4 regions of the Parageobacillus sp. G301 genome follow, and region 4 is predicted to be linked to each of the others. Evidence: predicted binding sites of a transcription regulator. Region 4 holds the regulator's gene; each other region holds the start of a gene.
The links. Region 4 encodes Rex, which represses fermentation and respiration genes when NADH is low (regulators of the CRP and FNR family bind a similar motif). Its sites were predicted from a motif close to TTGTGAAATATTTCACAA; they were not measured.

Region 1: QSJ37_RS16600 (DUF3147 family protein) is a predicted target of Rex. The motif match lies at 1,287-1,304, and genes of this name have one in related genera.
Region 2: QSJ37_RS03390 (nitrate reductase subunit alpha) is a predicted target of Rex. The motif match lies at 730-747, and genes of this name have one in related genera.
Region 3: pflB (formate C-acetyltransferase) is a predicted target of Rex. The motif match lies at 1,133-1,150, and genes of this name have one in related genera.

The regions. Positions count from the first base shown of each region.
Region 1 is NZ_BSDB01000003.1:153,774-155,982, reverse strand. It holds gene QSJ37_RS16605 (exosporium glycoprotein BclB-related protein) at 218-877, opposite strand; gene QSJ37_RS16600 (DUF3147 family protein) at 1,369-1,731, shown strand; gene QSJ37_RS16595 (DUF3147 family protein) at 1,746-2,129, shown strand.
Region 2 is NZ_BSDB01000001.1:633,589-635,797, forward strand. It holds gene QSJ37_RS03385 (metal-dependent hydrolase) at 119-625, opposite strand; gene QSJ37_RS03390 (nitrate reductase subunit alpha) at 808-2,209, shown strand, end outside.
Region 3 is NZ_BSDB01000002.1:141,665-143,873, forward strand. It holds gene pflB (formate C-acetyltransferase) at 1-1,016, opposite strand, end outside; gene QSJ37_RS09420 (amino acid permease) at 1,274-2,209, opposite strand, start outside.
Region 4 is NZ_BSDB01000003.1:277,253-279,461, forward strand. It holds gene tatC (twin-arginine translocase subunit TatC) at 1-612, opposite strand, end outside; gene QSJ37_RS17135 (twin-arginine translocase TatA/TatE family subunit) at 633-788, opposite strand; gene QSJ37_RS17140 (redox-sensing transcriptional repressor Rex) at 785-1,441, opposite strand; gene moaC (cyclic pyranopterin monophosphate synthase MoaC) at 1,431-1,952, opposite strand; gene QSJ37_RS17150 (ABC-F family ATP-binding cassette domain-containing protein) at 2,077-2,209, shown strand, end outside.

The DNA of each region.
Region 1 (2,209 bases), 120 kb from region 4:
CAGGAGAAAGAGCTAGCGGAGGAAATATAGGTGGTGGACGCAGATTTTAAATCATTGCGGGCCCTACACAATGGATCACGGGCAGGGATCATGAAAGAAAAGAAAAAGTTCACGCGGAGCGTGAACTTTTTCTTTTTTCAACTTTCAACACTTTGGAGAGACATCCTTTATTATGAGGATGTCTCCCTTTTGTGTCGACTAGGTCATGGGCTATTTATTAACTGATTCCAACACCCGCACTTGCAAAACCTGTAAGGACGCCGATATTAATTAGAGTAGATCCAGATGTTCTTAAAGAAAAAACTAGTAATAGTTTGTCGCCCGCAGATACCGGTAATGACGCCGCAGCAGTATTAGCAGCAGTATTGCCAACGCTAACTACAGGGCCGAAGGCTGGTGCTAAATCTACAAAAACTCCTGTTGGAGCAAAGGTGTTGCTTAGTGCAGATGCCCTCCATAATTCTGCTCTAACTGTTCCAGCTGTAGCTAAAGTTATACCTACTGTAGCGCTAAAGAATGCAGATATGGATGTGACTGTTCCGGCACGAGGAACTACAAATGCGAAGTCAGGAATGTTTATGGCAGCGGTGCCTAGATTTAGTGTTCCTGCACTAAGGTCAACAGTTGGCGCAGAACTTCCGAATCCAAGGATAGCTCCAGTACTAACTACTACACCTAAAACATCAGTTGTAGACAGTACAACAGGAGTTAGTCCAGATGCATATGGAATAATAGCACCAGCCCCTGGAGGTCCTGGAGGTCCCGGAGGTCCTTGCGTTGCAGGTCCATTCACTGTCACTGCTTGCCCATTAATACAACCACATCTTATCTTTGGCTTATGGTGATCTTTACATTTTTCTTCCCAATTTTTTGACATATGTTTCACCTCTTTTAATTAATTAAGATTCGATATTAATATATGAGCAGGATAATAAGTTTGATTAGACAAGTTGTAGGTTAAGTGTTTGGATTTCCAAAATTAGGCTATTGAATATTCGGAGATGAGATAGCCAAAAGGAGGCATTCCCTCTTTCTCTTGTAGATTTTTTCAGTTCAGAATGTTCATTGATGTTCCAGCTAGCCATGCTGTTTTTGAATGTTTGCATTACGTTGTTCATATGATGATTAAATCGATTTACTATAAAAATATTTGCCGCCATGGTTGGGAGTAAGAAAAAAATAAGTTTTATTCAAACATTTGTCACAAATTTGGAAGTGTAAGCGTTACAAGAAAAAAATTAAATAAAAGTTCACAAGCGTTTGTTCTATCGTTGTTTACAATATATACGTGAAAATAATCACAAATAAATATATAAAAATAATATTTAACTTCACTAGATTGGTCACCAAAGAAAGGATGAATCTATCTTGGAGTCATTATCGATTAGTGGAATAGTTATTCGATTTTTATTAGGGGGAGGCGCGGTTGTCGCTTCTACCATTATCTCAAAAAAATTAGGATCAAAAATAGGAGGAATTTTTGCCGCTTTTCCTGCTGTATTTTTAGCAGCATTACTGACACTTCGGCTCGATGCAAAGGGCAGTGAATTAGTGGAAAAGTCGATTGTTCTATCCCAAGGAGCTATTGTTGGGATGTTCATCAATATTATGTGTGCAATAGGGGTCGTTTACTTTTGTAGAAAGCAAGGTTGGAAACGTGGACTTACACAATCAATAGCTGGATGGTTTCTCATTTCCATCATTTTTGCTGTCATTTCAGGATATTTTTAATTAAAGGTGATCTTATGGATAGACATGATTTATTTTTCCGTTTTTTATTCGGCGGATCAGCCGTTGTGTTAAGTTATGTAACGGCAAAACTATTACCATGGAAAGTTATCGGGGGAATTTTTGCCGCATTTCCAGCCGTTATGGTTGTTGCTGTGATGATGGTTGGCATGAAGAAAGGTTCTAAAGAAGCAGCGAAAACTGCACAAGGATCTGTTTATGGGATGATTGGTGGTTTCATTTGCGTGTTAACGGTTTTATTTTTTCTACAATTTACACAAAATTGGTGGGGAAGTTTTATCTTTGGGTTGATTACATGGTTTGCAAGTTCATTATTCCTTGTATACATGCGGGATCATAAAAAAGAAAATAGAGCATCAAAAATCAAATTAGAGCATTGATAAAGAAGTCGCGGAACAAAAAACGATACAGAAGCCTGGTATGATACGAACGTGCCAGGTTTTTTTGTATGTTATGAAAG
Region 2 (2,209 bases), on a different contig from region 4:
ATGATGAATTTTATTTTTTAACAAAAAAGATTTGCCCGGCACTCGCCGAAACAAATCTTTTCATTCGATCAATTATTTTTTGTAATTCGCCGCAGACAAACTTTTTTCCTTTTTTTTCTCATCGAAATAAAGCAAGAGAACGCCACCATTCGAAAAACAGCTGTTCTTTTGCGCCTATATAGACAAGCAAGGCAAACGCCGCGTAAAAGAGCGCTTTTTCGATGAAATTGCCTGTGCGATAGATGGGAATTTTAAATCGCTTTAAAGTGAACGGCCAAAAGAGCGGCACACCTTGGACAGAGAAAAAGTCTTCGAGAATATGAAACAAATAGCCGAGCACAAAACCGGCGGCAAATAACGAAGACGATTCCCACATCATAACAAGAGCGATGATTCCCCATACAACAAGCGAATGGGTCATGCCGCGATGGCCAAACGCTTCTTTTACTTTATTGGATACCCCCATTGAGCGCCGTCCAACGTACGACTTCGGTTCATCAATGTCGGGAAGTAAGCTGCCGACGACAATTCCCGCCGTATAGCTTACACTAAACGAAAGTGATGTATGCGCAGCGACCGCTGCCCCAAAACATAATGACGTAACAATATGACTATGATACCTCAATGCGACCTCCTCATTATGTAAAACTTTTTCTCTATTATAACACAAGAAAAGAATGTTTGTTCGTTTTCGATCACCATTTGACAGATTTGTGACAAACGCACCAATTGTGACAAAGTTAACATCCCTTTATTTTCATTATGGCTATAGTAAAATTACACAAATTGATGAAGGAGTGAAACAAAATGAAACGAAAACGATCTCCGTTATTGAATCGTTTCAAATATATGAAACCGATCGAACGATATGCTAATGACCATAGTGAGGTAACCTACGGCGACCGCGATTGGGAAAATGTTTACCGCCGCCGTTGGCAGCATGATAAAGTCGTCCGTTCCACCCATGGAGTCAACTGCACTGGCTCATGTAGCTGGAACATTTACGTAAAAGACGGAATCGTCACATGGGAAGGACAACAAATTGATTATCCGTCAACCGGACCGGATATGCCTGATTTTGAACCACGCGGTTGTCCTCGCGGCGCAAGCTTTTCTTGGTACATTTACAGCCCGCTCCGCGTGAAATATCCATACGTGCGCGGCGTGTTGATGGATATGTGGCGGGAAGCGTTACAAGAGCATAAAAATCCGCTTGACGCTTGGAAAAGCATCGTCGAAAATCCGGAAAAAGCAAAACGGTATAAACAAGCGCGCGGAAAGGGAGGATTTGTCCGCGTCAGCTGGGATGAAGCGTTAACGCTTGTCGCTACATCACTATTATATACTGTTATCAAATACGGTCCGGACCGCAATGTTGGTTTTTCGCCAATTCCAGCGATGTCGATGGTCAGCCATGCGGCCGGTTCACGCTTTATGCAGCTGATAGGCGGACCGATGCTTAGCTTTTACGACTGGTATGCGGACCTGCCGCCTGCATCGCCGCAAATTTGGGGCGACCAAACCGACGTTCCGGAATCGAGTGACTGGTATAACTCCGGCTACATTATTACATGGGGGTCCAATGTACCGCTCACCCGGACGCCAGACGCCCACTTTTTAGCGGAAGTTCGCTACCGCGGTACAAAAGTCGTGTCAATCAGCCCAGACTATGCCGAATCGACAAAGTTTGCCGATGATTGGCTCAGCGTGAAACCAGGAACAGATGGCGCGCTCGCCATGGCCATGGGCCATGTCATTTTAAAAGAATATTACGTCGATCGGCAAGTTCCTTACTTCCAGCAATATGCCAAAACATACACCGATTTTCCGTTCGTCGTCACTTTGAAAAAAGATGGCAACAAATGGGTGGCCGACCGCTTCTTGCAGGCAAAAGATCTCGGCCGCAACGTCACCAACGCCGAATGGAAGCCGGTCGTTTACGATGAAAATAAAAAAACATTTACGATTCCGCATGGAACAATCGGTTCGCGCTGGGACGATCAAGGAAAATGGAATTTACATATGGTGGATGAAGAAACGGAACAGCCGATTGAACCTTGTCTATCGTTTTTAGGGAGCGAAGATGAGCTCGTTACGATTCATATTCCGTACTTTACTAATGAAGGAAGGGAAACGATTGAACGCGTCGTCCCGGCAAAAAAAATACAAACCGAAAATGGCGAAACGTATGTAACGACCGTCTATGATC
Region 3 (2,209 bases), on a different contig from region 4:
ATCGCCATTCCGCCGATCGATTCTGTTACCCATGTCGGGTCGCCGCTGAATAGTTCGTTATATTCCGGCGTTCTTGCGAATTTGACAAGGCGCAATTTCATCACAAAATGGTCGACAAGTTCTTGCGCTTCTTTTTCTGTTAGCGTACCTTCTTGTAGGTCGCGTTCGATATAAATGTCTAAGAAGGTGGACACGCGGCCTAAGCTCATCGCTGCGCCGTTTTGTTCTTTAATAGCGGCGAGATAAGCGAAATAGAGCCATTGGAATGCTTCGTGTGCGTTTTGCGCTGGTTGGGAAATGTCGTAACCGTAGCTTAATGCCATTTGTTTCAATTCGTTTAACGCGCGAATTTGTTCAGCAATTTCCTCGCGAAGACGGATAATGTCTTCCGTCATCGTTCTTGCGCCAGTGTTTTTCAAATCCTTTTGTTTTTCTTCAATCAGACGATCGACGCCGTATAATGCTACGCGGCGATAGTCGCCAATAATGCGGCCGCGTCCGTACGCATCTGGAAGACCGGTGATGATTCCCGCTTTGCGCGCTAATTTCATCTCTTCGGTGTAAACGTCAAATACACCTTGGTTATGGGTTTTTCGGTATTCGGTAAAAATTTTTTTCACTTCGTCGCTTACTTTGTAGCCGTATGCTTCGCATGATTGTTGCGCCATGCGGATGCCTCCGAACGGCATTAATGCGCGCTTAAACGGTTTATCTGTTTGAAAACCAACGATTTTTTCCAAGTCTTTGTTTAAATAACCCGGTCTGTGGGAAGTGATGGTAGAAACAATGGATGTATCCATATCGAGAACGCCGCCTTTTTCGCGTTCTTGTTTCGACAATTCCATCACTTGTTCCCACAATTTTTTCGTTGCTTCCGTAGGTCCTTCTAGAAATGATTCATCCCCATAGTAAACGGTGACGTTGTTTAAAATAAAGTCACGGACGTCAATGGACTTTTTCCATTTTGACCCTTTAAAACTACGCCACGGGTCTAATACAGCAGTAGCTTGTTTCATAACAGATCCCCTCCCAATCGCCTGTAACTATAACAGACTGAAAAAATATATATAACAGATTTCAACTATACAATACTATATTTATTGACGCCTAGAACTATCTATTATTGAATAGTTTGTGAAATGTTGAACAATATTAATTGAATGACGGTGTTGGTATGTAACAGGGGGAAGGGAGAAATGATCATCAATGAACATGAAGAAGGATGTAAAAAAATAAACATCTCCATCCCTATAAAAGGGATGGAGACGGTTGTTTAGCTAACTTGCCTTTTATCAGAAGGGGAGGCATGGCGCTTATGCATGCCTTTTGCATAATAGACGACAACGAGCAAGATGAGCCAGGCTGGTCCAATGATAAGTGCGATTCGTGTGTCAGGGAAATATGCCATTAAACCGGTAACTCCGACTAAAAAGGCGAGAGCGATATAAGAGCTAAAAGGATAAAGCGGCATTTTATACTTTAATTGTTTTTGCTTTTCTAGGCTTAAACGTTTACGGAACTGCAATTGCGAAAGCAAAATAATCGCCCATGTCCAAATCGCGCCGAATGTAGCGACACTTGTGACCCATTGGAATACTTTTTCGGAAACGTAGTTTAAATACACACCGACTAACATCGCTAACGCCGTGACGATGAGGGCGACGCCTGGAATTCCGCGCTTCGTCAGTTTAGCGAAGGAAGATGGCGCTTCTTTTTGCTCAGCCAAGTTGAAGAGCATGCGGCTTGTGCTGAAAATTCCACTGTTGCAGGAAGACAACGCAGCCGTTAAAACGACAAAGTTGATGATTCCCGCAGCGGCGTGAATGCCGATTTTTTCAAATGTTAAGACAAACGGGCTTCCTTTTTCGCCGATTTCGTTCCAAGGGTAAATGGACATGATGACAAATAATGCGCCCACGTAGAAAATTAAAATGCGCCAAAATACGCTATTGACCGCTTTAGTCAGCGATTTTTCCGGATTTTTCACTTCGCCGGCCGTAACGCCGAGCATTTCGATTCCTAAGTAGGCGAACATCACCATTTGCAAAGACATTAACACACCGGTAAAGCCGTTCGGGAAAAATCCACCATGTTCCCAAAGGTTGCTGATGCCTGTGGCGACTCCGCCATTGCCGATTCCGAATAGAATCATGCCCAAGCCAACGATGATCATAAATACAATGGTGACAATTTTAATAAGCGCAAACCA
Region 4 (2,209 bases):
AATGGCCGCCGCTAAAATCAATAGCGCTAAATAAGCATATTTGCGCACCTTGATTAATAACATCGGTGTAATCAAGCCAAGCCTTGTTAAAAACATTACAACTACCGGAAGCTGAAATACAATTCCAAATGGCAAGATCAGGTGAAGCAAAAATTCAAAGTATTCATTAATCCCTATCACCTGATGAATGCCGAGACGGGACGCTAAATTTTGCATAAAACGAACGACGAAAGGAAATAAGATGAAATACGCAAAACTAATGCCAGCTAAAAAGAGAAAGATCGAAATCGGAATGTAGCTTAACGTGACTCTTCGTTCCTTTTCATACAGCCCAGGACTGACAAACGCCCAAATTTGATAAAGCAGAACTGGCGCGGTAAGAACAAACGCAAGAACAAACGCAAATTGAACATAAATTTTTATTGGATCTGTTAAACGAAAGGCGTTCATCGTTAATTCCTTCGCTTCGTCCGTTCGCTGCAAATATAAAATGACGGGCTCCACGAAAAAGAAACTAGCAATAAGGGCAATGACAAAAAACACAAGAACAATAATAAGTCGCTTTCGTAATTCTCCCAGGTGTTCGTACACCGACATTTCTTTATCGTCCATACTTCAATCATCCTAACAAATCATAATTGGTCTGGTTTTTTTTCATCCTCGTCTGTTAATCCTTTAGTGGCATCCTTAAATTCCCGCAGCGATTGACCGAGCGATTTGCCCAGCTCCGGAAGTTTTTTCGTTCCAAACAATAATAAAATAACAAGCACAATTAACAAATATTTCACTTTTGATTCTCTCCTTTATCGGCCGGATAATTTTTTAAGAAATAGACTAATGATTGCAATTCAACCGCTAAATCAATATGATGGACACGAATATGTTTCGGTACGTTCAATCGAGCGGGTGTAAAGTTTAAAATTCCTTTAATCCCTTTTTGAACGAGACGGTCCGTAATCCATTGAGCGGCAGGAGCCGGTACGGTCAAAATCGCAACAGGAATTCCTTCGTGAAGGCGATTTTCCAATTCATCCAAATGATATACTGGCACACCGCCAACTTCTTTTCCTACTTTCTTTTGATCGACATCAAATGCCATCACAATTTTTGTATTATTATTTTTTGTAAAATTATAATTTAAAAACGCTGTCCCTAAGTTCCCGACTCCAAATAACGCCACTTCGGTAATTTCATCTTGATCAAGCGTCTTGCGAAAAAAAGATAATAAATAATTGACATTATATCCGTATCCTTTTTTGCCAAGCGCACCGAAATAGGAAAAATCACGACGAATGGTCGCGGGATCAACTTTTACTGCCTCACTTAATTCCGCGGAAGAAACTCGTTGTTTTCCTGAAGCATGTAAATTTTTCAAAAAACGGTAATATAGTGGCAAACGTTTTGCAGTTGCTTGCGGAATTTTTGGTTGTTCATTGTTCATTCGCAAATCCCCCAACACTACTGTTTTCTCGTTGATAATGGCCTGATTTCCCACCTGATTTTTCCACTAAATAGGTTGGGCCAATCACCATCCCTTTATCTAGCGCCTTACACATATCATACACGGTCAGTGCACAAACAGAAGCAGCCGTTAGCGCTTCCATCTCCACACCTGTACTTCCTTTTGTTTTTACCGTTACGGTGATCAGTAATTGGTAAAGCGCTTTTTCTTCCTCGACATGCCATGCAAATTGGATGTCGACACCTTTTAACATAAGAGGGTGGCACATTGGAATTAAATCAGACGTTTTTTTTGCGGCCATAATGCCAGCTACTTGCGCAACAGCAAGCACATCCCCTTTTTCAATCATGCGATTTGTCATTTTCTCGTAAATTTCTTTATTTACGGTCACGCTCGTTTGTGCTACCGCTACTCGAATGGTATCCTCTTTTTCCGTAATATCGACCATTTTTGCACGGCCTTGTTCATTAAAATGTGTAAATGATGACACGCATATCTCCCCCATTTATAAACTATACACTATTTTTGGGCATCTGTCTTTTATCGTTTTGTTTTATTGCGATAAGAAAACAAATTACGCTACACTATTATTGTTAAACGAGAGGTGAACAACAATGATTATTTTACAAGTCAATCAACTGACAAAATATTTCGGTGCTGACCTTATTTTATCGAATATAAAATTAGAAATACAATCCAAAGATAGGATTGCGCTCGTCGGAAGAAACGGAGCAGGAAAATCGACAC